Regions from separate parts of the Leclercia adecarboxylata genome, predicted to be linked through region 1. Evidence: predicted binding sites of a transcription regulator. Region 1 holds the regulator's gene; each other region holds the start of a gene.
The links. The regulator PhoB, encoded in region 1, activates phosphate uptake and scavenging genes when phosphate is short. The targets are predictions, from matches to a motif close to CTGTCATAAAACTGNCNNAT.
Positions count from the first base shown of each region.

Region 2: glpT (glycerol-3-phosphate transporter) is a predicted target of PhoB. The motif match lies at 6,524-6,543, and genes of this name have one in related genera.
Region 3: pstS (phosphate ABC transporter substrate-binding protein PstS) is a predicted target of PhoB. The motif match lies at 4,620-4,639, and genes of this name have one in related genera.

Region 1 covers NZ_CP040889.1:3,111,782-3,122,151, reverse strand. The annotation lists gene malZ (maltodextrin glucosidase) at 1-185, opposite strand, end outside; gene proY (proline-specific permease ProY) at 317-1,690, opposite strand; gene brnQ (branched-chain amino acid transporter carrier protein BrnQ) at 1,771-3,090, opposite strand; gene phoR (phosphate regulon sensor histidine kinase PhoR) at 3,500-4,795, opposite strand; gene phoB (phosphate response regulator transcription factor PhoB) at 4,817-5,506, opposite strand; gene sbcD (exonuclease subunit SbcD) at 5,701-6,906, shown strand; gene sbcC (exonuclease subunit SbcC) at 6,903-10,034, shown strand; gene mak (fructokinase) at 10,129-10,370, opposite strand, start outside.
Region 2 covers NZ_CP040889.1:450,438-460,807, forward strand. The annotation lists gene ubiG (bifunctional 2-polyprenyl-6-hydroxyphenol methylase/3-demethylubiquinol 3-O-methyltransferase UbiG) at 129-857, shown strand; gene nrdA (class 1a ribonucleoside-diphosphate reductase subunit alpha) at 1,191-3,476, shown strand; gene nrdB (class Ia ribonucleoside-diphosphate reductase subunit beta) at 3,577-4,707, shown strand; gene yfaE (class I ribonucleotide reductase maintenance protein YfaE) at 4,707-4,961, shown strand; gene glpT (glycerol-3-phosphate transporter) at 5,063-6,415, opposite strand; gene glpA (anaerobic glycerol-3-phosphate dehydrogenase subunit A) at 6,667-8,295, shown strand; gene glpB (glycerol-3-phosphate dehydrogenase subunit GlpB) at 8,285-9,502, shown strand; gene glpC (anaerobic glycerol-3-phosphate dehydrogenase subunit GlpC) at 9,499-10,370, shown strand, end outside.
Region 3 covers NZ_CP040889.1:2,051,558-2,061,927, forward strand. The annotation lists gene FHN83_RS11605 (right-handed parallel beta-helix repeat-containing protein) at 1-696, opposite strand, end outside; gene glmU (bifunctional UDP-N-acetylglucosamine diphosphorylase/glucosamine-1-phosphate N-acetyltransferase GlmU) at 1,040-2,407, shown strand; gene glmS (glutamine--fructose-6-phosphate transaminase (isomerizing)) at 2,597-4,426, shown strand; gene pstS (phosphate ABC transporter substrate-binding protein PstS) at 4,727-5,767, shown strand; gene pstC (phosphate ABC transporter permease PstC) at 5,896-6,855, shown strand; gene pstA (phosphate ABC transporter permease PstA) at 6,855-7,745, shown strand; gene pstB (phosphate ABC transporter ATP-binding protein PstB) at 7,793-8,566, shown strand; gene phoU (phosphate signaling complex protein PhoU) at 8,581-9,306, shown strand; gene yieH (6-phosphogluconate phosphatase) at 9,397-10,062, opposite strand; gene adeP (adenine permease AdeP) at 10,232-10,370, shown strand, end outside.

The DNA of each region.
Region 1 (10,370 bases):
GTTACGCCGGGTTGCGGCTGGCTGCGCTGCTTCTGCATTTTCAGCGACGTCTCTTCATTATCGATTTCAGCGCGCAGCGTCACCCGCTCAGGCAAATTCTCGCCCGTCAGCCACAGCGTGATGACAAGTTTATCGTTGTTTTGCTTAACAAATGGGGCAACCGGCAGGTGCCATGCATTCAACATCTTTTATCCCCTTTCCCAGAAATGAGGTCACCTTGCCACAGGGTAGTTGATGTTCACTCCTCACGGAGAGGTTTATTGGGGGAGGAGGAAGGGGGAGGAGAAAAATGCCCGGCGTTTGCCGGGCATTGCTGTTACTGCACTTGCGCTAACTGACGCTCGCGGCGGCGTTTAAACACCCAGCCCACCAGCAGCAGCGCAATCCACGCAAAGCCGACATACAGCGAGATGCGGGTTTCCGGATGGTAACCAATCAGGCCGATAATAAAGACCAGGAAGATCAGGCCAGCAACGGTACTTGCCACGCCGCCCGGCACCTTAAACTTCAGCGCTTTTACCTCTTCCGGCGACAGACGGCGGCGGAAGCCAATCTGCGACATCAGAATCATGATCCACACCCAGACGGTGGCAAAGGTCGCCAGCGACGCAATCACCAGGAAGACGTTCTCCGGCATGATGTAGTTGAGGTAGACCGACAGCAGCAGCGCCACGGTCATCACCAGCACCGTCACCCACGGCGTACCGCGGCTGGAGGTTTTGGCGAATGCCTTCGGCGCACTGCCCTGCTCGGCCATGCCGTGCAGCATACGCCCCACGCCGAAGACGTCGGCATTGATGGCGGAAAGCGAGGCGGTCAGCACCACGAAGTTAAGAATGCTGGCGGCAAAGGTGATCCCCAGATGCTGGAACGTCAGCACGAACGGGCTGCCGTTGGTACCAACCTGGTTCCACGGGTAGATGGACATGATCACAAACAGCGTGCCCACATAGAAGACCAGGATACGCATCGGCACCGAGTTGATGGCGCGCGGGATGGACTTCTCAGGATCTTTGGCTTCACCGGCGGTAATACCGATGATTTCGATCCCGCCGTAGGCAAACATCACCATCTGCAGCGACATCACCATGCCTATCCAGCCGTTACTGAAGAAACCGCCGTTGCTCCACAGATTGTGGATCCCGGTCGGCTCTCCGCCGTTGCCGATACCCCAGATAATGATGCCGATACCGGCAGCAATCATGATGATAATGGTGGCGACTTTAAAGAAGGAGAACCAGAACTCCAGCTCGCCAAACACCTTCACGCTCATCAGGTTGATGGCGCAGATGATCAGCACCACGCTGAGCACCCAGATCCAGTGCGGCACGGTCGGGAACCAGACGCCCATATAAATGCCGAACGCCGTTACGTCGGCGATAGCGACAATCAGGATTTCGAAGCAGTAGGTCCAGCCGGTGATATAGCCAGCAAGCGGGCCTAAGTTTTCTTGCGCATAGCGGGAGAAGGAGCTGGCTGACGGGTTATGTACCGACATCTCCCCCAGCGCACGCATGATGATGTAAGCGGCAACACCGCCGATAAGATACGCCAGCAGAACGCTGGGACCGGCCATTTTGATGGCATCTGCCGAGCCATAAAAAAGACCAGTACCGATTGCAGAACCCAGCGCCATAAAGCGGATGTGACGGGCGCTCAATCCACGCTTGAGTTTGTTAGTGCTTTCCATTTGTTGTCATGCCATTTCAGACTAAAAAAAACAAAAAACCACGGGGCATTACGCCCCGTGGTTAAACATTCAGCCGTTGATTAGTGCGCGTTCGATGTAACCTGACGCCCTGCAGCACGATCCCAGATAATTGCCAGTACCAGTGCAACAACGGTAGGCATCAACCACGCCAGACCCTGTTCGGACAGCGGCAGACGCTGTGTCCAGGCAGGCAGAATGGCGCTGATAGCAGATGCCTTAATGCCGTCAAGCATACCAAAAAGCAGACTGATAAACATGGCCGGCGCGATAATTCGTGTGGAATTGTTCCACCAGCCGCGGGTGAAGCTCAGCACGACCAGCACGATGCACGGCGGGTAGATGGTGGTCAACACCGGAATGGAGACCTGAATCAGGTGGCTCAGACCGAGGTTCGACACCGCCATGGAGAAGCCGCCCAGGATAAACACCAGCGTGCGGTAAGAGAGCGGCACGTACTGGGCAAAGAACTCTGCACAGGCACAGGTCAGACCAACCGCCGTCACCAGACAGGCCAGGAAGATCAGGATAGCCAGCATCATGCTTCCCGCGCCACCAAAGGTGTGCTGAACGTACGCATGCAGGATTGCCGCACCGTTAGCGCCCTGGTCAACCAGCACGCTGCTGTCGGAACCGAGACGGAACAGCGCCAGATAGAGCAGCGCCAGCCCTGCGCCCGCCATCAGGCCAGCCCAGACGGTGTAACGGGTCAGCAGACGCGCTTCGGTCACGCCGCGGGAACGCGCAGCGTTAACGATCACGATACCGAACGCCATCGCGCCCAGCGTATCCATGGTCAGATAGCCGTTCACAAATCCGTTAGAGAATGCCGCATTCTGGTACGCTTCGGTCGCGGAGCTCAGCGGGCCGGCAGGCCAGATAATCGCCGCAACAGCCAGTACCACCAGCGCCAGGATCTTCATTGGTGCCAGGAAGTTACCCACGGTATCCAGCAGCTTGCCCGGATAGAGCGACACCAGAATCACGATGGCGAAGTAAACCAGGCTGTAGATAAACAGCGGCAGCGGGCCGTCGCCGGTCAGCGGGGCAATCCCCACTTCGAAGGAGACGGTCGCGGTACGCGGCGTCGCGAACAGCGGGCCGATCGCCAGGTAGCAGACCACGGCCAGCATCACCCCGGCCACCTTGCCAATCGGCGCGCTGAGGCTGTCAACGCCGCCGCCAACTTTCGCCAGCGCAACGACGGTCAGTACCGGCAGACCTACGGCGGTAATTAAAAAGCCAATAGCCGCCGTCCAGACGTGTTCACCCGCCTGTAAGCCAACCATGGGAGGAAAGATGATGTTGCCAGCGCCAACGAACAGCGCAAATGTCATAAAGCCCAGCGCGATGATATCGCGCGATTTCAATTGATGGGTCATAAAACCTTACTGCCTGTGGATGTGGTGTTGAAAACGTTGAATTTTTCGCTATCCGTTGCGGAACAAAACAGCGGAAAAAATGTGCAACCTCAGCGGGAAATGCTTTCCTACCGGCGTGGAGAAGAATAGTTTTTCGATTTACCACGCAAATACAGTCTGTCCGACGATATCAGGGGGGCAATTTAAACGCTTATAACGTTTAAAGGCAATATGGGATCTGAAAACCAGAACAATATGCCAGCCTGAAAGATGAGCGTGGAACATTACACCATTTATAAGAAAAACTCATGGCTAATCATGCGAACAAAAAAGCAACAGGCGTATAAAATTTACCCGCGCTTCGGTTGACTGCAAAGCAAACAGGCCAGCATACGCTGGCCTGTGGCAATATCTGATTACAGTGACGCCGTCAGGCGCTGTTACTGGCAATTAAACGTTCCGGGATCACGAAGCTGAAACGCGTGCTCTTACCCGGCGTACTGACGATATCGAGACGGCTGTCGTGGTGATTGATGGCATGCTTAACAATCGCCAGCCCCAGGCCGCTGCCGCCCGTCTGCCGGGAACGCGCTTTATCCACCCGATAAAAACGCTCGGTCAGACGAGGAATATGCTCCGGACCGATCCCCGGGCCATTGTCCTCAACGCTGAACTCCGCCCCCGTGGGCACATGCTGCCAGCGCACGGTGATGTGGGTCCCGGCGGGGGTATGATTCACCGCGTTATAGACCAGGTTCGAGATCGCGCTGCGCAGCTCGTCGTTACTGCCGCGCACTTTCAGGGTGTTATCCACCTCGAAGGTAAGCTGGTGCTGCTGCTGGCTTAAGGTCTGCGCTTCGCGCTCTAACATCCGCAGCATCATCGGCACATCGATCGTTTCATTCAGCGCCAGGGTCGGAGCCGCCTCAATGCGCGAGAGGGTCAGCAACTGCTTCACCAGGCCTTCCATGCGTTGCGTCTGCTCGCGCATGGTCTGCAGCGCTTTTTCCCGCGGCGCACCCTCCAGGGTCTGCTCCTGCATCATCTCCAGATAGCCCTGCAGCACCGTCAGCGGGGTGCGTAATTCGTGGCTGACGTTGGCGAAGAAGTTGCGCCGCGCCCCTTCGAGCTGGTGCATTTGCGTCACGTCGCGCGCCACCATCAGCCACTGTTTGTCGCTGTAGGGCATCACGCGGATCTCCAGATGACGACCGTTGTTGAGCACCAGATTATGCGGGCGGGTGAAGTCGCGTTTTTTCAGATACTGCGTGAACTCCGGATAACGCAGCAGGTTGAGAATGTTTTGCCCGTTATCATCCGGCCAGCGCAGGCCCAGCAGCTGTTGTGCCAGACCGTTGCACCAGAACATTGTTCCCTCTTCGGTGGTGAGTATCACCGCATCCGGCAGCGATTCCGCGCCGCTGCGAAAGCGTTTGATCAGACTGCCCAGCTCACGACGGCGTTTTTTATTACGCATCTGCATCTGGTGCAGGCCATACAGAAGAGGTTCCCAGCTTCCGCTGCCGGGCGGCGGCGTCATACTTCTGTCAACCCACAGCCACCATGACAGGCGGAGCAAATTCCAGAAATGCCAGATCAGCAGTCCTGTGACCGCTGCCAGTAAAAACCAGGGTAAATAACCGATTAAGGCCCCGAGGATCAGGGCCGGGATACAGCAAAGTATCAGTTCAAAACAGAGCCTTTTCCATGACAGACGTTCCAGCACGCGTCACACTCCTGTCATTGTTCAGAAACGGGTGGAGAAACGATAACCCGTGCCGCGGACGGTCTGTACCATGCGATCGTGACCGCTGGTTTCGAGTGCCTTACGCAAACGGCGAATGTGAACATCCACCGTTCGATCTTCAACATAAACGTTAGTGCCCCAGACATTATTGAGCAACTGCTCGCGGCTGTAGACGCGCTCCGGGTGGGTCATGAAGAAGTGCAACAGTTTGAATTCGGTCGGCCCCATATCAAGAGGGTTTTCACCGGTCATCACGCGGTGCGAGGTAGGATCCAGGCTCAGGCCCTGCATTTCAATCACCTCTTCCACCGCCATCGGTGAAATACGTCGCATCACGGCCTTAATGCGTGCCACCAGCTCTTTCGGGGAGAAGGGTTTGGTGATGTAGTCATCCGCGCCGGTCTCCAGGCCACGAACGCGATCTTCCTCTTCGCCACGGGCGGTTAACATCATCACCGGGATATCGCGGGTTAGCGCTTCACGTTTGATATATTTGATGAATTGCAGACCAGAGCCGCCAGGCAACATCCAGTCAAGCAGGATCAGATCGGGCCAGGGTTCGTTGAGCTGATTCACCGCGCTGTCGTAATCTTCGGCTTCTATCGGTTGAAAGCCATTTTGTTCGAGCACGAAACAGACCATTTCGCGAATGGGTGCTTCATCTTCTACGACCAGAATACGTCTCGCCATACTTAGCCCTGTCTTATTGAGGTTACATGTTTGTAATACGGCGTCATTATGCGTCAGATTTATGACAGATTTATGAAAAACGTACCCGCTAATAATGGCAAGCCGTTGTTTTATGGCAGCCCCGATTGTAACGGTTATCTTCGTCACCCTGAAAGTTTATAATCCCGCTAACCTTTTTTTGCCACGGATCTGTTATGCGCATACTTCACACCTCGGACTGGCATCTGGGACAAAATTTTTACAGCAAAAGCCGCGCCGCCGAACATGAAGCGTTCCTCAACTGGCTGCTTGAGACTGCGCAATCACAGGACGTCGATGCCATCCTGGTGGCCGGGGATATCTTCGATACCGGCTCGCCGCCGAGCTATGCGCGCGAGCTCTATAACCGTTTCGTGGTGAACCTGCAAAAAACCGGCTGCCATCTGGTGATAGTAGCGGGCAACCATGATTCCGTCGCCACGTTGAATGAATCCCGTGAGATCCTGGCTTTTTTGAATACCACCGTGGTCGCCAGCGCCGGCCATGCTCCGCAAATATTGAACAGACGCGACGGCACGCCCGGGGCGGTGCTGTGCCCAATCCCCTTTTTACGTCCGCGCGACGTGGTGCAGAGCCAGGCGGGTCTGTCCGGGACAGAGAAACAGCAGCAGCTGTTAAAAGCCATCACCCACTATTATGACGATCAATATACCCAGGCCTGCGCCCTTCGCGGCGACAGCGTGCTGCCGATTATCGCGACCGGGCATCTCACCACCGTCGGGGCCAGTAAAAGTGACGCGGTACGTGACATCTATATCGGTACGCTGGATGCCTTTCCCGCCCAGCATTTCCCGGCGGCAGACTATATCGCCCTGGGCCACATCCACCGGGCGCAGATGATTGGCGGCTGCGAGCATATTCGCTACTGCGGCTCCCCTATTCCCCTCAGCTTTGATGAAACCGGCAAAAGCAAATGCGTGCATCTGGTGAGTTTCGACCAGGGTAAGCTTAGCGCCGTCGAATCACTTGAGGTGCCCATTACCCAGCCGCTGGCGGTGCTGAAGGGCGATCTGGCGGCCATTACCGCCCAGCTTGAGCAGTGGCGCGGCGTGGAACAAACGCCGCCCGTCTGGCTGGATATCGAACTCACCACCGATGAGTACCTGCACGACATGCAGCGCAAGATCCAGAACCTGACGGAAGATCTGCCGGTGGAGGTGCTGCTGGTGCGCCGCAGCCGCGAGCAGCGCGAAAAGAGCCTGGCCAGCAGCCTGCGGGAAACCCTCAGCGAGCTGCGGGTGGAGGAAGTTTTTGAGCGCCGCCTCGCACAGGAAACCCTGGATGATGCCCAGCGTGCCCGGCTCAACGAACTGTTCAGCCACACGCTCCACGCCCTCAGCAATGAGGAGGATGACGCATGAAAATTCTCAGCCTGCGCCTGAAAAACCTCAACTCCCTCAAGGGCGAATGGAAAATCGACTTTACCGCCGAGCCTTTCCTCAGCAATGGCCTGTTTGCCATTACCGGCCCGACCGGTGCGGGTAAAACCACCCTGCTGGACGCCATCTGCCTGGCGCTCTATCACGAGACGCCGCGCCTGAATACGGTCTCGCAGTCGCAAAACGACCTGATGACCCGCGACACCGCCGAGTGCCTCGCCGAAGTGGAGTTTGAAGTCAAAGGGATCGCCTATCGTGCCTTCTGGAGCCAGAACCGGGCGCGTAACCAGCCGGACGGCAATCTGCAGGTGCCCCGCGTGGAGCTGGCCCAGTGTGAAGATGGCAAAATTCTGGCGGATAAAGTAAAGGACAAGCTGGAGCTGGTCGCCTCCCTGACCGGGCTCGACTACGACCGCTTTACCCGCTCAATGCTCTTATCTCAGGGACAGTTCGCCGCCTTCCTGAACGCCAAACCGAAAGAGCGCGCCGAACTGCTGGAAGAGCTGACCGGCACGGAAATTTACGGCCAGATTTCCGCTATGGTATTTGAAAAACATAAAGCGGCGCGCAGCGAGCTGGAGAAACGTCAGGCCCAGGCAGCCGGGGTGGTGTTGCTCAGTGAAGAACAGCAGCAGCAGCTTCAGCAAGGTTTGCAGGTACTTACTGACGAAGAAGCGCAGCTGCTGGCCCAGCAGCAGGCGCAACAGAAAGATTTTCAATGGCTTACCCGCCACGATGAGCTTGTGCGTGAGCAACAGCAGTCGATGGCAGCCCAACAGCAGGCGCAGCAGGCTCTGACCGACGCCATGCCCGAGCTGGAAAAGCTGCATCTGGCCCAGCCTGCGGCCCAGCTGCGTCCGCAGTGGGAGCGGCAGCAGGAGCAGCTTGCCCTTCTGTCGCAAACCGAGCAGCAGATGCAGGAGGTGAATACTCGCTTACAGTCCAGAGTGGAGCTGCGCTCGCGCATTCGCAACGGGGCCCTGCGCGCGCGCGATGAGCTGCAAACCGAACTGAACGCGCTCACCCAGTGGCTCACCGAACACGATCGCTTCCGCCAGTGGAGTCAGGAGATTGCCGGCTGGCGGGCGCACTTTACCCAGCTCAACCGCGACAAAACGCAGATGGCGACCCTGACCCGGCGTCTGACGGAGTTACGCCAGAAGCTGGCCGGATTACCGGAAAGCACGCTGACGCTCAGCGCGGAACAGGCCGCCGCTGAGATGGCGCTCCAGACCCAGTCCCGCGGGGCACGCCAGCGCCTGACCACCCTGCATGCCCGCTATCAGCCCCTGCAGCAGCGGTTGCGCCAGAATGGCGAAAGCGTGCAAAAGGCGCAGGGTGAACTGGCAACACTGAACGAAACCCTGACGCTGCGCCGTCAGCAGTACAAAGAGAAAAACCAGCACTATCTCGATCTCAAAACCCTGTGTGAGCAGGAAGAGAAGATCAAAAAGCTGGAAAGCTACCGGGCGGAACTGGAAGCCGGGAAGCCCTGCCCGCTCTGCGGCTCCACCGGGCATCCGGCGATTGCCCAGTACCAGGCCTTAGTGCTCACCGAAAACCAGCGCCGTCGGGATGCGATGGAAAAAGAGGTCGCCGCTCTCAAAGAGGAAGGCCTGCTGGTGCTCGGACAGGTGAATGCGCTCAATACTCAGCTTCAGCGAGAAACAAGCGAAGCGCAGACCTTCTCGCAGGAAGAGCAAGCGCTCACTAAAGAGTGGCTGGCGGTGTGTGGTTCCCTGAACGTTAACCTGAATATTCAGGAAGATATCGCTCCCTGGCTGGCTGAACAGGAGCAGTACGAGCAGCAGCTCCACCAGCTTAGCCAGCGTCTGACCCTGCAAAGCCAGCTGAACGAAGAGGAAGCCCAGGAACAACTCTACCAGCAGCAGCTTCTAGCAACGCGCGCTGCGATGGAAAACACGCTTGATGCCCTGTCGCTGGCGGTGCCGGAAGACGGTACAGAGGCAGCCTGGCTTGCTGAACGCGAAAAAGAGTCTCTGGCCTGGCAGGAGCGGCAGTCGCAGCATAACGCTCTGCGGGATCGCATCACTGCCCTGGCACCGCTACTGGATACCCTGCCGGAAACGGATCTCACGGAAGCGGAAAGCACCATCCCGGATAACTGGCGCGAGATCCACACCGAGTGCGTCTCCCTGCAAAGCCAGCTCGCCACGCTGCAACAGCAGCACAAGCTGGAAAGCGAGCGCCTGCAACAATCCCGGGCGCAGTTTACCGCCGCGCTGGCCGCCAGCGTCTTCAGCGATCGGGAGGCGTTTCTCGCGGCCCTGCTGGATGCCGGGACGGTTCAGCGTCTGGAGCAGTTGAAACACAGCCTGGAGAATCAGATCCAGCAGACCACGGCGCTGCTCCAGCAGGCCGGTCAACGGCTGAACGAACATCTGGAACAGCGCCCGGCGGGCCTGACAACGCAAGCCCCGGTTCTGCACGAGCAGCTCCAGCAGCTGGCGCTGAAGCTGCGGGAAAACACCACCCGTCAGGGGGAGATCCGCCAGCAGCTTAAGCAGGACAGCGACAATCGTCAGCACCAGCAGACGTTGATGCAGCAGATCGAAGAGGCGGCCCGTCAGGCGGATGACTGGGGTTATCTGAACTCGCTGATCGGTTCCAAAGAGGGGGATCGCTTCCGCAAGTTCGCCCAGGGCTTAACCCTGGACAATCTGGTGTGGCTCGCCAACCAGCAGCTGACCCGCCTGCATGGCCGCTACCTGCTGCAGCGCAAAGCCAGCGACGCGCTGGAGCTGGAAGTGATGGACACCTGGCAGGCTGATGCGGTGCGTGACACCCGCACGCTCTCCGGCGGGGAAAGTTTCCTCGTGAGCCTGGCGCTGGCGCTGGCCCTCTCCGATCTGGTAAGCCACAAAACGCAGATTGACTCGCTGTTCCTCGATGAGGGCTTCGGCACGCTGGATAGCGAAACGCTGGATACCGCCCTGGATGCGCTGGATGCGCTGAACGCCAGCGGTAAAACCATCGGCGTGATCAGCCACGTGGAGGCGATGAAAGAGCGCATTCCGGTGCAGATCAAAGTGAAGAAGATCAACGGGCTGGGGTACAGCAGGCTGGATAAGGTGTTTGCGGTGGAGTAGTTAAGGATGGGTGCTATCTGTTCCCCTCACCCTAACCCTCTCCCCATAGGGGAGAGGGTTAGGGTGAGGGGAACAAGCCGCACCAATGGCACCATCAGTGCGGCCACAGCCAGGCCGCGCCGCGCACGCCGCTGGAGTCGCCGTGCACCGCTTTGCGGATCGGGGTTTCGCATTCGCCGCCAAACACCCACTGCTTCACCAGTTGCGGAACGGTGGTATAGAGACGGTCAACGTTACTCATGCCGCCGCCCAGCACGATCACATCCGGGTCGAGAATATTCACCACGTGCGCCAGCGACTTCGCCAGCCGCATCTCGTAACGGCTGAGCGCCAGTT
Region 2 (10,370 bases), 2.5 Mb from region 1:
CCGCTATCCCTCTACTGTATCCCGGATTCAAAGGTCGGAAATTATAACACACCCGCTTAGGTTTAAACTAATTTGCTTTGTTATCCTGATATACTTCCTCGTCTTTAAATTACGGAGTAAAAGCGTCCATGAATGCGGAAAAATCCCCGGTGGCTCAAAACGTCGACCACGAAGAGATCGCCAAATTTGAAGCCGTGGCCTCACGCTGGTGGGATCTTGAAGGTGAGTTCAAACCGTTGCACCGCATTAACCCCCTGCGCCTGGGCTATATCGCGGAGCGTTCCGGCGGCCTGTTCGGTAAAAAGGTGCTCGATGTGGGCTGCGGCGGCGGCATCCTGGCCGAGAGCATGGCGCGAGAAGGCGCCACGGTAACCGGACTGGATATGGGCTTTGAGCCGCTGCAGGTGGCACGTCTGCACGCGCTGGAAAGCGGTATTCAGGTGGAGTACGTGCAGGAAACGGTGGAAGCCCACGCGGCGGAGCACGCCCAGCAGTATGACGTCGTCACCTGCATGGAGATGCTGGAGCACGTTCCCGACCCGCAATCGGTGGTAAAAGCCTGTGCGGCGCTGGTGAAACCGGGCGGCCAGGTGTTCTTCTCCACCATCAACCGCAACGGCAAGGCGTGGCTGATGGCGGTAGTCGGCGCAGAGTATGTGCTGCGGATGGTGCCAAAAGGCACTCACGACGTGAAAAAATTCATCAAGCCGGCGGAACTGCTGAGCTGGGTCGACGGCACCTGGCTGAAAGAGCAGCACATGACCGGCCTGCACTACAATCCGCTCACCGACAAGTTCAAACTGGCACCCGGCGTGGATGTTAACTATATGTTGCACACAACCGCCAAAAACGACTAACGTCATTCAGATTTCTTATAAAGATTGCGCAGCAAAGGTTGCGCAATCTTGGCCATGCGTTGAAGAAATCAGCACTCGATCAAATTTTCGTTTTTTTTTGCTGAATATTGACATCTCGTCCAGGCCTTATGGTTCGTGGACTTAGCCTTTATCACGCTTTGGCAACCTGAATTTAACCTCAAAATCAACTCTTGTGCTGAAAAGAATCCTTACTAGAATACTCACCATCTAGCGTTATCCTTATCGTAAAACCCCTATATATAGTATTTATCCACAGAGGCCTGTGGATAAGCAGGGGATATTTTCATTTTTCACGGACAGGTAAAAACCCACATGAATCAGAGTCTGCTGGTGACAAAGCGCGACGGTGCTACCGAGCGTATCAATCTGGACAAAATCCATCGAGTTCTCGACTGGGCAGCAGAAGGGCTGAATAACGTATCGATTTCTCAGGTTGAACTGCGCTCCCATATCCAGTTCTATGACGGCATCAAAACGTCTGATATCCACGAAACCATTATCAAAGCCGCGGCGGATCTCATCTCCCGCGAAGCACCGGATTATCAGTACCTCGCTGCCCGTCTGGCGATTTTCCACCTGCGTAAAAAAGCCTACGGCCAGTTTGAGCCGCCAGCGCTGTTCGATCATGTGGTGAAGATGGTTGAGCTCGGCAAGTACGACATGCATCTGCTGGAAGACTACACGGAAGAAGAGTTCAGGCAGATGGACGGGTTTATCGATCACTGGCGTGATATGAACTTCTCCTACGCCGCGGTGAAGCAACTGGAAGGTAAATACCTGGTCCAGAACCGCGTGACCGGCGAAATCTACGAGAGCGCCCAGTTCCTCTACATTCTGGTGGCGGCCTGCCTGTTCTCTAACTACCCGCGTGAAACCCGTCTGGAATACGTGAAGCGTTTCTACGATGCCGTTTCCACCTTTAAAATTTCTCTGCCAACGCCGATCATGTCTGGCGTGCGCACCCCAACCCGCCAGTTCAGCTCCTGCGTGCTGATCGAGTGCGGCGACAGCCTGGATTCCATCAACGCTACCTCCAGCGCCATTGTGAAATACGTTTCCCAGCGTGCCGGTATCGGCATCAACGCCGGTCGTATTCGTGCCCTGGGCAGCCCAATTCGCGGCGGTGAAGCGTTCCACACCGGCTGTATCCCGTTCTACAAACACTTCCAGACCGCGGTGAAATCCTGCTCTCAGGGCGGCGTGCGCGGTGGTGCGGCCACCCTGTTCTACCCGATGTGGCATCTGGAAGTCGAAAGCCTGCTGGTACTGAAAAACAACCGTGGCGTGGAAGGCAACCGCGTGCGCCACATGGACTACGGCGTGCAGATCAACAAGCTGATGTACACCCGTCTGCTGAAAGGCGGTGACATCACCCTGTTCAGCCCGTCCGACGTCCCGGGCCTGTACGACGCCTTCTTCGCCGATCAGGACGAATTCGAGCGTCTGTACGTGCAGTACGAAAACGACGACAGCATCCGTAAGCAGCGCGTGAAAGCGGTTGAGCTGTTCTCGCTGATGATGCAGGAACGTGCCTCTACCGGCCGTATCTACATCCAGAACGTCGACCACTGCAACACCCACAGCCCGTTCGATCCGGTGGTAGCGCCAGTGCGCCAGTCCAACCTGTGTCTGGAGATCGCCCTGCCGACCAAACCGCTGGAAGATGTTAACGACGAAAACGGCGAAATCGCCCTCTGTACGCTCTCCGCGTTTAACCTGGGTGCAATCAACAGCCTCGACGAGCTGGAAGAGCTGGCGGTGCTGGCGGTACGTGCTCTGGATGCGCTGCTGGATTATCAGGATTACCCTATCCCGGCAGCAAAACGCGGTGCGATGGGTCGTCGTACGCTGGGTATTGGCGTGATTAACTACGCTTACTGGCTGGCGAAAAACGGCAAACGCTACTCCGACGGCAGCGCTAACAACCTGACGCACCAGACCTTCGAAGCCATTCAGTACTACCTGCTGAAAGCCTCCAACGAGCTGGCCATCGAACAGGGTGCCTGCCCGTGGTTCAACGAAACCACCTACGCCAAAGGCATTCTGCCGATCGACACCTACAAGAAAGACCTGGATGCGATCGCCAATGAGCCGCTGCATCTTGACTGGGAAGCGCTTCGCGAATCCATCAAGACTCACGGCCTGCGTAACTCCACGCTCTCTGCCCTGATGCCGTCCGAGACCTCTTCGCAGATCTCCAACGCTACCAACGGTATTGAGCCGCCGCGCGGTCATGTCAGCATCAAAGCGTCGAAAGACGGGATCCTGCGCCAGGTGGTGCCGGACTACGAGCTGCTGAAAAACAACTACGAGCTGCTGTGGGAGATGCCAAATAACGACGGCTACCTGCAGCTGGTGGGTATCATGCAGAAGTTTATCGACCAGTCGATCTCTGCGAACACCAACTACGATCCGTCACGCTTCCCGTCAGGGAAAGTGCCGATGCAGCAGCTGCTGAAAGACCTGCTCACCGCCTACAAATTTGGCGTGAAAACCCTGTACTATCAAAACACCCGCGACGGTGCGGAAGATGCGCAGGACGATCTGGTCCCATCTATTCAGGATGACGGCTGCGAAAGCGGCGCATGTAAGATTTAATGTTAATGCCGGGTGGCGCTACGCTTACCCGGCCTACGGTTTTGTAGGCCCGGCAAACGCAGTGCCGCCGGGCAATACAATTTCAACAGGACTCACTTCAATGGCATACACCACCTTTTCACAGACGAAAAACGACCAGCTCAAAGAGCCGATGTTCTTCGGCCAGCCGGTCAACGTGGCGCGCTACGATCAGCAAAAATATGACATCTTCGAAAAGCTGATCGAAAAGCAACTCTCTTTCTTCTGGCGTCCGGAAGAAGTTGACGTTTCCCGCGACCGTATCGACTTCCAGGCCCTGCCGGATCACGAAAAGCACATCTTCCTCAGCAACCTGAAGTATCAGACCCTGCTGGATTCCATCCAGGGGCGCAGCCCGAACGTGGCCCTGCTGCCGCTGATCTCCATCCCGGAGCTGGAAACCTGGGTTGAGACCTGGGCGTTCTCCGAGACGATCCACTCCCGCTCCTACACCCATATCATCCGTAACATCGTCAACGATCCGGCGATTGTCTTCGATGATATCGTCACCAACGACCAGATCCTGAAGCGCGCGGAAGGCATTTCCCACTTCTATGACGACCTGATCGAGATGACCAGCTACTGGCATCTGCTGGGTGAAGGCACCCACAGCGTGAACGGCAAAACCGTCACCGTGAACCTGCGTGAGCTGAAGAAAAAACTCTACCTGTGCCTGATGAGCGTGAACGCGCTGGAAGCGATCCGCTTCTACGTCAGCTTCGCCTGCTCCTTCGCCTTCGCGGAACGCGAGCTGATGGAAGGCAATGCCAAAATCATTCGCCTCATCGCCCGCGATGAAGCCCTGCACCTGACAGGCACCCAGCATATGCTGAACCTGCTGCGCAGCGGCGTGGACGATCCGGAGATGGCCGAGATTGCTGAAGAGTGCAAACAGGAGAGCTATGACCTGTTTGTCCAGGCGGCCCAGCAGGAGAAAGAGTGGGCGGAATATCTGTTCCAGGGCGGCTCCATGATCGGCCTGAACAAAGATATTCTCTGCCAGTACGTGGAGTACATCACCAACATCCGTATGCAGGCGGTCGGTCTCGACCTGCCGTTCCAGACCCGCTCCAACCCGATCCCGTGGATCAACACCTGGCTGGTGTCCGATAACGTCCAGGTTGCGCCGCAGGAAGTGGAAGTGAGCTCCTACCTTGTCGGTCAGATTGACTCTGAAGTTAACACCGACGATTTGAGCGATTTCCAGCTCTGATGAGCCGCGTGACGCTTCGTCTTTCTGGCACAGAAGTTCTGTGCCAGGAAGAGCACCCCTCCCTGCTTATTGCGCTGGAATCCCATCAGATTGCCGTTGAATACCAGTGCCGCGAAGGCTACTGCGGCTCCTGCCGCTGTCGTCTGGTTGCCGGTCAGGTTGACTGGGTCACCGAACCGCTGGCCTTTATCAACGAAGGGGAAATTTTGCCCTGCTGCTGCCGGGCAAAAGGGGATATTGAGATCGAGATGTGATTGTGTCGGGTGGCGCTTCGCTTACCCGACCTACAAAACCGCAGTTCACAGGCCGGGTCAGGCGAAGCCGCCACCTGGTTATCCAGCCATAAACCTGCACCTTATTGACGACGCGCCTGCACTTCCGCGTGGTGACGTTTTTCACCGATCATGACCACAATCAGCAGCAGTACCGCCAGCACGCTCCCGCCAATCATCACCATAAAGCCGCCGTCCCAGCCGAAGAAGTCAACGGTATAGCCGACAATCGCGCTCGCTGCGACAGAGCCGCCGAGGTAGCCGAACAGACCGGTAAAGCCTGCCGCCGTCCCCGCCGCTTTTTTCGGTGCCAGTTCAAGAGCGTGCAGACCAATCAGCATAACCGGACCATAAATCAGGAAGCCGATAACGATCATACAGGCCATATCCACACCCGGATTACCCGGCGGGTTGAGCCAGTAGACAACGGTCGCGATGGTCACCAGGGTCATGAAGAACACCCCCGTTGCGCCACGGTTGCCTTTAAACACTTTGTCCGACATCCAGCCGCAAATCAGCGTGCCGGGAATACCGGCGTATTCATACAGGAAATAGGCCCAGGACGATTTATCCAGTGCGAAGTGCTTCACCTCTTTCAGGTAGGTCGGTGACCAGTCGAGGATCCCGTAACGCAGCAGGTAGACGAAGACGTTCGCCACCGCGATGTACCACAGCAGTTTGTTAGGCAGCACGTACTTCATGAAGATCTGTTTTGCGGTCAGCTCTTCTTCATGCTGCTCGCTGTAATCATCCGGGTAGTCGTTTTTGTACTCTTCAATCGGCGGCAGGCCACAGGACTGCGGCGTGTCGCGCATCAGAGCGAAAGCGATAATCGCCACCACGATGGCGCCGAAGGCAGGCATATAGAGCGCAGCGTGCCAGTCGTTGAACCAGGCCATCCCCAGCAGGAACAGCAGAGGCGGAATACCGCCACCCACGTTATGGGCGCAGTTCCACACCGACACAATGCCGCCACGCTCTTTTTGCGACCACCAGTGCACCATGGTGCGTCCGCATGGCGGCCACCCCATGCCCTGGAACCAGCCGCAGAGGAACAGCAGGACGAACATGATGGCAATGCTGGAGGTTGCCCAGGGAACAAAGCCCATAAACAGCATCACCGCTGCCGCCAGGATCAGACCGGCGGGCAGGAACACGCGCGGATTCGAGCGATCCGACACGGAGCCCATAATGAATTTGGAAAACCCGTAGGCGATAGAGATCCCCGACAGCGCGAAGCCGAGATCGCCACGGGAGAAGCCCTGCTCCACCAGATACGGCATGGCGAGCGCAAAGTTTTTACGTACAAGGTAGTACGCCGCGTACCCGAAGAAGATCCCCAGGAAAATTTGCCAACGCAGACGGCGGTAGAGCGGATCTATTTCTGCCTCAGGCAGACGCGCCCTGTGCGGCGCAGGTTTGAAGATACTGAGCATGACAGCCTCCGTGGCCTTGAAGTGAATGAGCAGGTGGCTCGCACCTGAATTCCAGAGGCGGGGATGTTAAGAAATCACGGTGATTGTTACTGTGAATCAACGCACAGATTGTTACAGAAATATGACAAAATGCGCAAAAAGGCGCACAAAACACTGTTTCAGTTTCGAATTTCGCTCGTTTGTGTTCGAAATCAAACAAACCACAGTTTTCATGTGGCTAAATGATAAAAAACGAACACTGAGGGATGACAATGACAATTCACGATCCAGGTTACAGCGATGTGATTATCATTGGCGGTGGTGCAACGGGTGCCGGGATCGCACGCGATTGCGCCCTTCGCGGCCTGAGCGTCACGCTTCTGGAGCGCCATGATATTGCGACAGGCGCAACCGGTCGTAACCACGGTCTGCTGCACAGCGGCGCGCGGTATGCGGTTACCGACGGTGAATCCGCACGCGAGTGTATTGCCGAAAATCAGATCCTGCGGCGCATCGCCCGCCACTGCATCGAACCGACCGACGGTCTGTTTATCACCCTTCCCGAAGACGATCTCGCCTTTCAGTCGACCTTTATTACCGCCTGCCGGGCGGCGGGGATTGTGGCCGAGGCCATCGACCCGGCCCTCGCGCGCCGCATTGAGCCCTCGGTCAACCCGGCTCTGACGGGGGCGGTGAAAGTGCCTGACGGTACGGTTGATCCTTTTCGCCTGACGGCCGCCAATATGCTGGACGCCCGCGAGCATGGCGCGCGCATTCTGACCGGACACGACGTCACCGGGCTTATCCGCGAAGGCGATCGCATCTGTGGCGTGCGGCTGTTTAACGCGCAATACAACGAACAGAGCGAGCTGTTTGCCTCCGTGGTCGTTAATGCCGCTGGGATCTGGGGACAGCGCATCGCGGAATACGCCGACCTGTCGGTTCGCATGTTCCCGGCAAAAGGCTCGCTGCTGATCCTCGACCACCGTATTAATAACCACGTGATCAACCGCTGCCGCAAACCGTCCGATGCCGATATCCTCGTCCCCGGCGATACCATTTCGTTAATCGGGACGACCTCGACCCACGTCGACTACAGCCAGATTGATGACAATCGCGTGACCGCCGAAGAGGTGGATATCCTGCTGCGCGAAGGGGAAAAACTGGCCCCGGTGATGGCGCAGACCCGCATTCTCCGTGCCTATGCCGGAGTACGTCCGCTGGTCGCCAGCGATAACGATCCGAGCGGACGTAACGTTAGCCGGGGCATCGTGCTTCTCGATCACGCTGAGCGCGACGGCATGGAGGGGTTCATTACCATTACCGGCGGCAAGCTGATGACCTACCGTCTGATGGCCCAGCTTGCGACCGATGCCGTCTGCCGCAAGCTGGGCAATAGCCAGCCGTGCGTCACCGCAGAACAACCGCTGCCCGGATCGCGGCAGCCCACCGAGAAAACGCTGCAAAAGATCATCTCCCTCCCTGCCCCGCTGCGCGGGTCGGCCGTCTATCGCCATGGCGACAGGACGCCGGCCTGGCTGGGTGAAGGGCGGCTTAGCCGCAGTCTGGTCTGCGAATGTGAAGCCGTTACCGCCGGTGAAGTGCAGTACGCGGTGGAGAACCTGACGGTCAATAGCCTGCTCGATCTCCGTCGCCGCACCCGCGTGGGCATGGGCACCTGCCAGGGCGAACTCTGCGCCTGTCGTGCCGCCGGGTTGTTGCAGCGTTTTAACACCACTACCGCCACCCAGTCGCTGGATCAGCTCAGCGCTTTTCTGAATGAACGCTGGAAAGGCATTCAGCCCGTCGCCTGGGGCGATGCCCTGCGCGAAACCGAGTTTACCCGCTGGGTCTACCAGGGGCTTTGCGGTCTTGAGAAGGAGCAACAGGATGAAATTTGATACGGTGATTGTCGGCGGCGGGCTGGCGGGCTTGCTCTGCGGCATCAAACTCACGAAGCAGGGGCTGCGCTGCGCCATTATCACCCGGGGCCAGAGCGCCCTGCACTTCTCCTCGGGCTCGCTGGATCTGGTGGACGAAAGGTGCCGCGATAAACTGCCGCCGGAGCACCCTTATCATCTGACCGGTGCGCAGCATATTGACCGCCTGGCGCTGGAAACCGAAGCGCTGCTGGCGGAGTGCGGCGCGCGTCTGCAGGGGAGCGCCAGGCAAAATCATCAGCGGGTCACGCCGCTTGGCAAACTGCGCTCTGCCTGGCTCAGCCCTGAAGAGGTGCCCGTTGCCCCCTTTAATGCCGCGCGCGTGCGGGTGGTGGGCATCAGCGGTTTTCTTGATTTTCAGGCACATCTTGCGGCGGCATCGCTGTGTCGCCAGGGCGTTAACGCCGAGGCGGCCGAGATTGAGCTGCCCGAACTGGATGTCCTGCGCGATAACCCGAGCGAGTTTCGCGCGGTGAACATCGCCCGTTTTCTGGATAACGAGGAGAGATGGTCGCTGCTGTACGACGCCCTCAGGCCGCTCGGCGAAACATGTGACGCGCTCTTTATGCCCGCCTGCTTTGGCTTAAGCGACAACAGGCTCTGGCGCTGGCTTTCGGATCGCCTGCCCTGCACGCTCGGGTTACTGCCTGGGCTTCCCCCTTCGGTGCCCGGCATTCGCCTCCATACCCAGCTCCAGCGCAAATTTGTGGCGCAGGGCGGCGTGTGGATGGCGGGAGACGAGGTGAAAAAAATCACCCTGACCGACGGGGCAGTCAGCGAGGTATGGACGCGCAACCATGGCGATATTCCCCTGCGCGCGCACTTCACCGTGCTGGCAAGCGGCAGCTTCTTCAGCAACGGGCTGCTCAGCACCCGCGAGGGGATCCGGGAAGCCATTCTGGGACTGAATGTCAGGCAAAGTCCGTCTCGCGCGGACTGGTATCAGAGCGATTTCTTTACGCCGCAGCCCTGGCAGCAGTTCGGCGTTATCGTGGATAGCCATCTGCACCCGCAGCTTTCCGGTAAGGCGATCGGCAATCTTTTCGCCATCGGCTCCGTGCTGGGCGGCTACGATCCCATCACCCAGGGCTGTGGCGGCGGCGTTTGTGCCGTAACGGCACTCTACGTTGCGGAGCAGATTATTCAGCGCACGGAGGCTGAACAATGAACGATACCCGTTTCGAAAGCTGCATTAAATGCACGGTCTGCACCACGGTCTGCCCGGTCAGCGGCGTGAACCCGCGCTATCCCGGTCCGAAGCAGGCGGGGCCCGACGGCGAGCGCCTGCGCCTGAAGGACGGCAGGCTCTACGATGAGGCGCTGAAATACTGCATCAACTGTAAACGCTGTGAGGTGGCCTGCCCGTCGGATGTCAACATCGGGGATATTATCCAGCGCGCCCGGGCACGCTACAGCAGGCAAAAACCGTCATTGCGGGACGCCATTCTGAGCCATACCGATCTGATGGGCAGCCTCTCAACGCCCTTTGCCCCGCTGGTGAATGCCGCTACCTCACTCGAGCCGGTGCGCAAGCTGCTGGACGCCACGCTTAAAATCGACCATCACCGCAGCCTGCCAAAATATTCTCACGGGACTTTCCGCCGCTGGTATAAATCCGTTGCGGCGGAACAGGCGCAGTTTGCCGAACAGGTCGCCTTCTTCCACGGCTGTTACGTGAACTACAACCATCCGCAGCTGGGAAAAGATCTGCTGAAAGTGCTTAACGCCATGGGGACCGGGGTACAGCTTCTCAGCAAAGAGAAGTGCTGCGGCGTCCCGCTCATCGCCAACGGGTTTACGGATAAAGCGCGCAGGCAGGCAAAAAGCAACGTTTCGTCGCTGCGCGAGGCCATTGTCGACAAGGGGATCCCGGTGCTGGCGACCTCGTCCACCTGTACTTTTACGCTGCGCGATGAGTATCCGCACCTGCTGGATGTCGATAACAGCGGCCTGCGGGAACATATCGAGCTGGCGACGCGCTTTCTGTGGCGCAAGCTGGACGGCGGACAGACGTTGCCCCTGAAGGCGTTACCGCT
Region 3 (10,370 bases), 1.1 Mb from region 1:
CCAGGCGTCGCTGTCCAGCGGAGCCCAGGCGGTAATAAACCCGTCGTCGGTTCGCTGGAGTTTGAGACGAAACTCTGGTGTCTGGCTCAGGTCCACCTCTTCCTTGTAACTCTGTTTTTTAATCGCGGCCCCGGCATCTCCCCAGGGATGGCTGATCCCCTCCCGGGTGATGGCCTGCAGCTTCACCCGCTGATGATCTTTTTTATCCTGGGTCATGATGGCGTTCATCACCTGGTTCGATGCCGCCGGGAACTCTTCATAGCCGGTTTTCAGCGGCTCCTGACGCGGGTTGCCGAGGACATCGCGTACCAGCAGCCCGGCGCCTTCCTGCGCGGCGGGTTTTGCGCCGTTCTCCGGTCCAAACTGGTCGACCCGAATATTGGCCTGCAACACGAAATTCTCGCTCGCAGGTAACTCGGTATAGAAAAAGGTTAATCCGTCGTGGGAGTTGGCGATTTTGCCGCCCCGACTTTCCAGGGTAATGGCTTTTGTCAGATCGGCGCTCTCCTGCACGGAAAGCTTTTTCCCGTCGATGGTGACATCGTTAGTGCCGATTTTTTCGGGCAGGACGTTCGAGGAAAAATTCAGATCCGTTGATTGCCCAAAGGCAATGGCTTTCCAGACATGCGGTTGTTCCGTTGCCATCGCGGAAAAGGCGCTACACATCATCAGGGCCAGAGGTATTGTAGACTTCATCTTATTCTCCTGAGTAATAATTGAGCGCTATTATTATCAGAATAAAACGGTGTTTCTTTTTTACGCGTCACACATTTCGATAATTAAAACAGCGTTTTGGTTACGGAAGGCTTTATTTCTGCAGCGAAAAAATCACTAACGTGTTGTGAGGGCTGGAGACTTCGCTAAAGGAGGCTATATTTCACAGGCAAAGCCCCTTAATTTGCGGTAAAAAGAACCTTTATAACGCCCGAAGCAGGCGACATTGCGCGCTTTACCACCACTCCATTTTATGGCGCAAAATATGTAGAATTTTCAACGCCAAAGGGTTTTACTTTTCACTCAAATTACAGTCAGGACGTGTATGTTGAACACTGCAATGAGCGTGGTCATTCTTGCCGCAGGCAAAGGCACCCGCATGTATTCCGATCTTCCTAAAGTGCTGCACACCCTGGCAGGGAAAGCGATGGTGCAGCATGTTATTGATGCCGCTAATGAAATGGGCGCGAGCCAGGTGCATCTGGTTTACGGCCACGGCGGCGATCTGCTGAAGCAGACGCTGCGTGATGACAAGCTCAATTGGGTGCTGCAGGCTGAACAGCTGGGTACCGGCCACGCCATGCAGCAGGCTGCCCCGTTCTTCTCCGACGACGAAGACATTCTGATGCTCTACGGCGACGTGCCGCTGATCTCCGTCGAGACGCTGGTTCGCCTGCGTGCCGCGAAGCCGCAGGGCGGCATTGGTCTGCTGACCGTCAAGCTGGACGATCCGTCCGGGTATGGCCGTATCACGCGTGAAAACGGCAAAGTGACGGGCATTGTCGAGCATAAAGATGCCACCGATGCGCAGCGTGAAATCCAGGAAATTAACACCGGTATACTGATCGCCAACGGCGCAGACATGAAGCGCTGGCTGTCGCAGTTGAACAATAACAACGCCCAGGGCGAGTTCTACATCACCGATATCATCGCGATGGCGTATCAGGAAGGGCGTGAGATCGTTGCCGTTCATCCGGCGCGCATCAGCGAAACGGACGGCGTGAATAACCGCCTCCAGCTTTCCCGTCTTGAACGTATTTACCAGTCCGAGCAGGCTGAAAAACTGCTGCTGGCTGGGGTTATGCTGCGCGATCCGTCGCGTTTCGATCTGCGTGGGGTGCTTAACCACGGGCGCGACGTCGAAATCGATACTAACGTTATTCTGGAAGGCAACGTAACGCTGGGTAACCGCGTCAAAATCGGTACTGGTTGCGTGATCAAAAACAGCGTGATTGGCGATGACTGCGAAATCAGCCCGTACAGCGTGGTGGAAGATGCCCATCTGGAAGCCGCCTGCACCATCGGGCCTTTTGCCCGTCTGCGTCCGGGCGCTGAGCTGCTGGAAGGCGCACACGTCGGCAACTTCGTTGAAATGAAAAAAGCGCGTCTGGGCAAAGGCTCCAAAGCCGGGCACCTGACCTATCTGGGTGATGCGGAGATCGGCGACAACGTCAATATTGGCGCGGGTACCATCACCTGTAACTACGATGGCGCAAACAAGTTTAAAACCATCATCGGTGACGATGTGTTTGTAGGTTCAGATTCCCAGCTGGTGGCGCCAGTGACCATCGGTAAAGGGGTCACCATTGCCGCCGGGACCACCGTCACCCGCAATGTGGCGGATAACGAGCTGGTGATCAGCCGTGTGCCGCAGGTGCACAAGCAGGGCTGGAAACGTCCGGTGAAGAAGTAAGATTTTTGTAGGCCTGATAAGGCGTAGCTGCATCAGGCAGACAGGGTTGAGGGGATAACATAATCCCCCGCCCAAAGGCAGTAACTAAAAATATAACCCCACTCTCTACAAGGCTCGGGGCGCCCGTAAAAAGGGCAAAACAGGTCAGCGACAACGCATGGCATAATGCCAAAATCAGGAAATCTAACTATGTGTGGAATTGTTGGCGCAGTCGCGCAGCGTGATATTGCTGAAATCCTTCTCGAAGGGTTACGTCGTCTGGAGTACCGTGGTTATGACTCTGCCGGTCTGGCAGTGGTGGATGCCGAAGGGAATATGGCCCGTCTGCGTCGTCTCGGTAAAGTAAACATGCTGGCGCAGGCCGCAGAAGAGAACCCGCTGCACGGTGGTACAGGCATTGCCCATACCCGCTGGGCGACCCACGGTGAACCTTCGGAAGGCAACGCGCACCCGCACGTCTCTGAACACATTGTGGTGGTGCATAACGGCATCATTGAAAACCACGAACCGCTGCGCGAAGCGCTTACCGAGCGTGGTTATACCTTCGTCTCTGAAACCGACACCGAAGTGATCGCCCACCTGGTTCACTGGGAGCTGGAGCAGGGCGGTACGCTGCGTGAAGCCGTCCTGCGCGCCATCCCACAGCTTCGCGGCGCCTACGGCACCGTGATCATGGACAGCCGCGATCCGTCCACCCTGCTGGCAGCCCGCTCTGGCAGCCCGATGGTGATTGGTCTGGGGATGGGTGAGAACTTTATCGCTTCCGATCAGCTGGCGCTGCTGCCGGTAACCCGTCGCTTCATCTTCATGGAAGAGGGTGATATTGCGGAAGTGACCCGTCGCGACGTTAAAATCTTTGATAAATCTGGCGCGCCGGTAAAACGTCAGGATATCGAATCCAACCTGCAGTACGACGCGGGCGACAAAGGCGCTTACCGTCACTACATGCAGAAAGAGATTTACGAACAGCCGAACGCCATCAAAAACACCCTGACCGGGCGCATCAGCCACGGTGAAGTGGATCTGAGCGAGCTGGGCGCTAACGCCAACGAAATGCTGGCAAACGTTGAGCACATTCAGATCGTGGCCTGCGGCACCTCCTACAACTCCGGTATGGTTTCCCGCTACTGGTTCGAAGCCCTGGCAGGCGTACCCTGTGATGTGGAGATCGCCTCCGAATTCCGCTATCGCAAATCGGCCGTGCGTCGTAACAGCCTGATGATCACCCTGTCCCAGTCCGGCGAAACGGCTGATACCCTGGCGGCGCTGCGTCTGTCTAAAGAGCTGGGTTATCTGGGCTCGCTGGCAATCTGTAACGTGCCGGGCTCCTCGCTGGTGCGTGAATCCGACCTGGCGCTGATGACCAAAGCCGGCACCGAAATCGGCGTGGCCTCCACCAAAGCGTTCACCACCCAGCTGACGGTACTGCTGATGCTGGTGGCGAAACTGGCCCGTCTGAAAGGCCAGGATGCGGCGATTGAGCATGACATCGTTCATGGTCTCCAGGCGCTGCCAAGCCGTATTGAGCAGATGCTCTCCCAGGACAAGCGCATTGAAGCTCTGGCGGAAGATTTCTCCGACAAGCATCACGCTCTGTTCCTCGGACGTGGCGATCAGTATCCGATTGCCCTGGAAGGCGCGCTGAAGCTCAAAGAGATCTCCTATATCCACGCAGAAGCCTATGCGGCAGGCGAGCTGAAGCACGGCCCGCTGGCGCTGATCGACGCGGATATGCCGGTTATTGTTGTGGCACCGAATAACGAACTGCTGGAAAAACTGAAGTCCAACATCGAAGAAGTGCGTGCCCGTGGCGGTGTGCTGTATGTCTTCGCCGATAGCGATGCCGGCTTTACCAGCAGCGACAACATGCACATCATCGAGATGCCGCATGTGGAAGAGGTGATTGCGCCAATCTTCTATACCGTTCCGCTGCAGCTGCTGGCCTACCACGTCGCGCTGATCAAAGGCACCGACGTCGACCAGCCGCGTAACCTGGCGAAGTCCGTGACCGTAGAGTAATCCCTTCAGGCTCCACCTTCGGGTGGAGCTTTTTTATCCGCTTTATCCCGCCTTTTTTAATGACAAACTGTCATCTTCAGCTAACTTTTTCAGTGTCACAGAAAGAAAATTTTTCTGAAATCTTAATGTCATAATGATGCTCAAGATACTGATATTAAAGAGTTATTTTAATATTCCCAAAGCGAAATTCTCGCTGTCATAAAACTGTCATAATTCGTACATTTATCTGTCACCTCTTTGTCCTATTTTGCTCATCGTAGCCACTAAACAACGATTTACGAAAATCTTGCAGGAGACATTATGAAAGTTATGCGTACCACTGTCGCAACTGTTGTCGCCGCGACCTTATCGATGAGCGCGTTCTCTGTGTTTGCAGAGGCAAGCCTGACTGGCGCTGGTGCAACCTTCCCTGCGCCGGTGTATGCCAAATGGGCTGATACCTACCAGAAAGAGACTGGTAACAAGGTGAACTACCAGGGTATCGGCTCCTCCGGTGGCGTTAAACAAATTACCGCAAATACCGTTGATTTCGGCGCATCTGACGCTCCGCTGTCTGATGAAAAACTGACGCAGGAAGGCCTGTTCCAGTTCCCGACCGTTATCGGTGGTGTTGTGCTGGCGGTGAATATCCCTGGCCTGAAGTCCGGCGAACTGGTGCTCGATGGCAAAACCCTGGGTGATATCTACCTCGGCAAAATCAAAAAATGGGATGACGAAGCCATCACTAAACTGAACCCGGGCGTGAAACTGCCTTCGCAGAACATCGCTGTGGTTCGTCGTGCTGACGGCTCCGGTACCTCCTTCGTCTTCACCAGCTACCTGGCGAAAGTGAACGAAGAGTGGAAATCCAAAGTCGGTTCTGGCTCTACCGTTAACTGGCCAACCGGTCTGGGCGGTAAAGGTAACGACGGTATCGCCGCGTTCGTACAGCGTCTGCCTGGCTCAATCGGCTACGTAGAATACGCTTACGCCAAGCAGAACAACCTGGCCTACACCAAACTGGTTTCTGCCGACGGCAAACCTGTCAGCCCGACCGAAGAGAACTTTGCTAACGCTGCCAAAGGCGCTGACTGGAGCAAATCTTTCGCTCAGGATCTGACGAACCAGAAAGGCGAAGACGCATGGCCAATCACCTCTACCACCTTCATCCTGGTCCACAAAGATCAGAAGAAGCCAGAGCAGGGCGCTGAAGTGCTGAAGTTCTTCGACTGGGCATACAAAAACGGCGGCAAACAGGCTAACGACCTGGATTACGCCAGCCTGCCGGACAGCGTGGTTGAGCAGATTCGTGCTGCATGGAAAACCAACGTGAAAGACAGCAGCGGTAAAGCGCTGTACTAACAGGATATTTTTGACGAAGATGGCGGGTGGCGCTAACGCTAACCCGCCCTACGGTTCCGACTGTAGGCCCGGTAAGCGCCAGCGCCGCCGGGCATATTCGTAAGACGTCTCAAACAGAAGAGTAATTTATGGCTGCAACCAAGCCTGCATTTAACCCTCCGGGTAAAAAAGGTGACATGATTTTCAGCGCGCTGGTAAAACTGGCTGCGCTGATTGTGCTATTGCTGCTGGGTGGCATTATCGTGTCCCTGATTTTCTCCTCCTGGCCGAGCATCCAGAAATTTGGTTTCTCCTTCCTGTGGACCAAAGAGTGGGATGCGCCGAACGATATCTACGGTGCGCTGGTACCGATCTACGGCACTCTGGTCACCTCGTTTATCGCCCTGCTGATTGCAGTGCCGGTGAGCTTCGGTATCGCCCTGTTCCTGACCGAACTGGCGCCGAACTGGCTGAAGCGTCCGCTCGGTATCGCCATTGAGCTGCTGGCGGCGATCCCAAGTATCGTTTACGGCATGTGGGGCCTGTTTATTTTTGCCCCGCTGTTTGCGACCTACTTCCAGGAGCCTGTGGGCAACGTCCTTTCCGCTATCCCGTTCGTGGGCGCCCTGTTCTCCGGTCCGGCTTTCGGTATCGGCATCCTGGCGGCAGGCGTGATCCTCGCCATCATGATTATTCCGTACATTGCGGCGGTTATGCGCGATGTCTTTGAACAGACCCCGGTGATGATGAAAGAGTCGGCCTACGGTATCGGCTGCACCACCTGGGAAGTTATCTGGCGTATCGTCCTGCCGTTCACCAAAAATGGGGTGATCGGCGGCATTATGCTGGGTCTGGGTCGGGCGCTGGGTGAAACCATGGCGGTGACCTTTATCATCGGTAATACCTACCAGCTCGACAGCGCCTCGCTCTATATGCCGGGTAACAGCATCACCTCTGCGCTGGCTAACGAATTCGCCGAAGCGGAATCCGGCCTGCACGTTGCTGCGCTGATGGAACTGGGCTTAATTCTGTTTGTTATCACCTTCATCGTTCTGGCGATCTCTAAAGTGATGATCATGCGCCTGGCGAAAAATGAGGGGGCACGCTGATGGCTACGCTCGAAATGCAAAATACCGTGGCGCTGGCGGAATCCCGCCGCAAAATGCAGGCAAAACGCCGCATGAAAAACCGCCTCGCCCTGACGCTCTCCATGGCAACCATGGCATTTGGTCTGTTCTGGCTGATCTGGATTTTGTTCTCCACGGTGACGCGCGGTATCGACGGTATGTCCCTGGCGCTGTTCACCGAGATGACGCCGCCGCCAAATACGGCGGGTGGCGGTCTGGCTAACGCCCTGGCGGGCAGCGGCCTGCTGATCCTCTGGGCGACCGTCTTCGGCACGCCGCTTGGCATCATGGCGGGGATTTATCTGGCGGAGTACGGCCGTAAATCCTGGATTGCGGAGGTGATTCGTTTTATCAACGACATCCTGCTCTCTGCCCCATCGATTGTGGTCGGCCTGTTCGTTTACACCATCGTAGTGGCGCAGATGGAACATTTCTCCGGCTGGGCGGGCGTGATTGCGCTGGCGCTGCTGCAGGTGCCTATCGTCATCCGTACCACCGAGAACATGCTGAAACTGGTGCCGGACAGCCTGCGTGAAGCGGCCTACGCTCTGGGCACGCCAAAGTGGAAGATGATTTCTGCCATCACCCTGAAAGCCTCCGTCTCGGGGATCCTGACAGGCGTGCTGCTGGCCGTTGCCCGTATCGCCGGTGAAACGGCCCCGCTGCTCTTCACCGCGCTCTCCAACCAGTTCTGGAGCACGGACATGATGCAGCCGATCGCCAACCTGCCGGTGACGATCTTTAAATTTGCGATGAGCCCGTTTGCCGAATGGCAGTCACTGGCCTGGGCCGGGGTACTGATTATTACCCTGTGCGTACTGTTACTGAACATTCTGGCGCGCGTTATTTTCGCGAAGAAGAAACACGGTTAATTATTGACGGCGTGGCACTCTGCGGCGCCGGATGAGGAAATGAGTCAATGAGTATGGTTGATACTGCCCCGGGTATTCTTTCGGTTCGTGATCTGAACTTTTACTACGGTAAGTTCCATGCCCTGAAGAACATCAATCTGGATATTGCCAAAAACCAGGTAACGGCGTTTATCGGTCCGTCTGGCTGCGGTAAGTCCACGCTGCTGCGTACCTTTAACAAAATGTATTCGCTCTATCCGGAGCAGCGTGCCGAAGGCGAAATCCTGCTGGATGGCGACAACATTCTCACCAATACCCAGGATATCGCCCTGCTGCGCGCGAAAGTGGGTATGGTGTTCCAGAAACCGACGCCGTTCCCGATGTCCATTTATGACAACATCGCTTTTGGTGTGCGCCTGTTTGAGAAGCTCTCCCGCGCCGATATGGATGAGCGCGTGCAGTGGGCATTGACCAAGGCCGCATTATGGAACGAAACCAAAGATAAACTTCACCAGAGCGGGTACTCTCTCTCCGGTGGTCAGCAGCAGCGTCTGTGCATTGCGCGCGGTATCGCTATCCGTCCTGAAGTGTTGCTGCTGGATGAGCCGTGCTCAGCGCTGGACCCGATCTCCACCGGGCGTATCGAAGAGCTGATCACCGAGCTGAAAGCGGATTACACCGTGGTGATCGTGACGCACAACATGCAGCAGGCTGCCCGTTGTTCCGACCACACTGCATTTATGTACCTGGGCGAGTTGATTGAGTTCAGTAAAACGGACGACCTGTTCACCAAGCCTGCGAAGAAACAAACAGAAGACTACATCACCGGACGCTACGGCTGATTCAGGAGTGCGCAATGGATAATCTCAATCTTAATAAACACATTTCCGGCCAGTTTAACGCCGAGCTGGAAAGTATCCGCACCCAGGTGATGACCATGGGCGGTATGGTAGAGCAGCAGCTCTCTGACGCGATCACCGCGATGCACAACCAGGACAGCGAGCTGGCGAAGCGCGTGGTGGAAGGCGACAAAAACGTCAACATGATGGAAGTCGCTATCGATGAGGCCTGCGTGCGCATTATCGCCAAGCGTCAGCCAACGGCGAGCGACCTGCGTCTGGTTATGGCGATCATCAAAACCATCGCCGAGCTGGAACGTATTGGCGACGTGGCGGACAAAATCTGCCGTACTGCGCTGGAAAAATTCTCCCAGCAGCACCAGCCGCTGCTGGTGAGCCTGGAGTCGCTGGGCCGCCACACCGTGCAGATGCTGCATGACGTGCTGGATGCCTTTGCGCGTATGGATCTGGATGAAGCGGTGCGTATTTACCGCGAAGACAAGAAAGTCGACCAGGAATATGAAGGCATTGTGCGTCAGCTGATGACCTACATGATGGAAGACACGCGTACCATTCCAAGCGTACTGACCGCGCTGTTCTGCGCTCGCTCTATCGAGCGTATCGGTGACCGTTGCCAGAACATCTGCGAATACATCTTCTACTTCGTGAAGGGGCAGGATTTCCGTCACGTCGGCGGGGATGAACTGGATAAAATGCTCGCGGGTAAAGATCCGAAAGAGTAACTTGCTTTAACATGCCCGGTGGCGCTGCGCTAACCGGGCTGACATCATTCACAGGCCGGATAAGCGCTAACGCTATCCGGCTTTGTTTTTTTAGCGGGTGATATTCCAGCCGCGCGCTTTCCACAGTTCCGGCAGCTGCGCCAGCTCGGTGAAGACAGTGACCTTTGGATGGTCGAGCGGCGGGTTGTGCGGATCGGCACAGAAGTAGAATACCTCCATGCCTGCGGCGATCCCCGCCTGCGCGCCTGCGCTGGAGTCATCCACCAGGATGCAGTTCTCCACGTTGACGTTCATCGCTTTCGCCGCATGGAACATCATCGCCGGATCCGGCTTCCAGCGCTGGATATCGTAACCGCTGAACAGTTTTTCCGGGAAATGGTGCAGCATCTGCAGCTTGCCAAGGGAGTGCTGCATTTTGCTGACCGGGCCGTTAGAGACCACGCACATCGGCACCGCCATGGCATCCAGCAGGGTGTTCGCACCTGCGATGACTTCCAGTTCGGAGTCGAAAAGGCGTGCGACCTCGGCGCGGTAAACAGGCTCCAGATCCGCTTTCGCGAGGCTAACGCCGTGTTCAGCGTTGATGATGTCGATGATCTCGTAGAGCTTCACGCCCTTAAAGCGTTTGAACGTCTCTTCGAGATCGAGCGTGATACCAAATTCCTGGAACATGGTGACATACGCCCGGGAACAGATGACCTCACTGTCGACCAGCGTACCGTCGCAGTCGAAAAATACCGCTTCAATCTGAGACATGCATTTCCCTTTTTTTAACAAGTTTAACGTTTACGTACTACATAACGTTGAGACGCAATCGTTGCCGTATAAGCAAATTCAATGAAAAAAAGTGCCTCTCAACCGCCCTTATTGTCGCATTTTGGTATAGGATAGCGACGGATTTTCCCTCCTTGTTCGGAAATAGATGATGAGTCAACAACACACTACCCAGTCTTCTGGCGCGGGTTTGCTTGAGCGCGTGTTTAAACTGCGCGAACACGGCACGACGGCACGCACCGAAGTGATCGCCGGTTTCACTACCTTCCTGACGATGGTCTATATCGTTT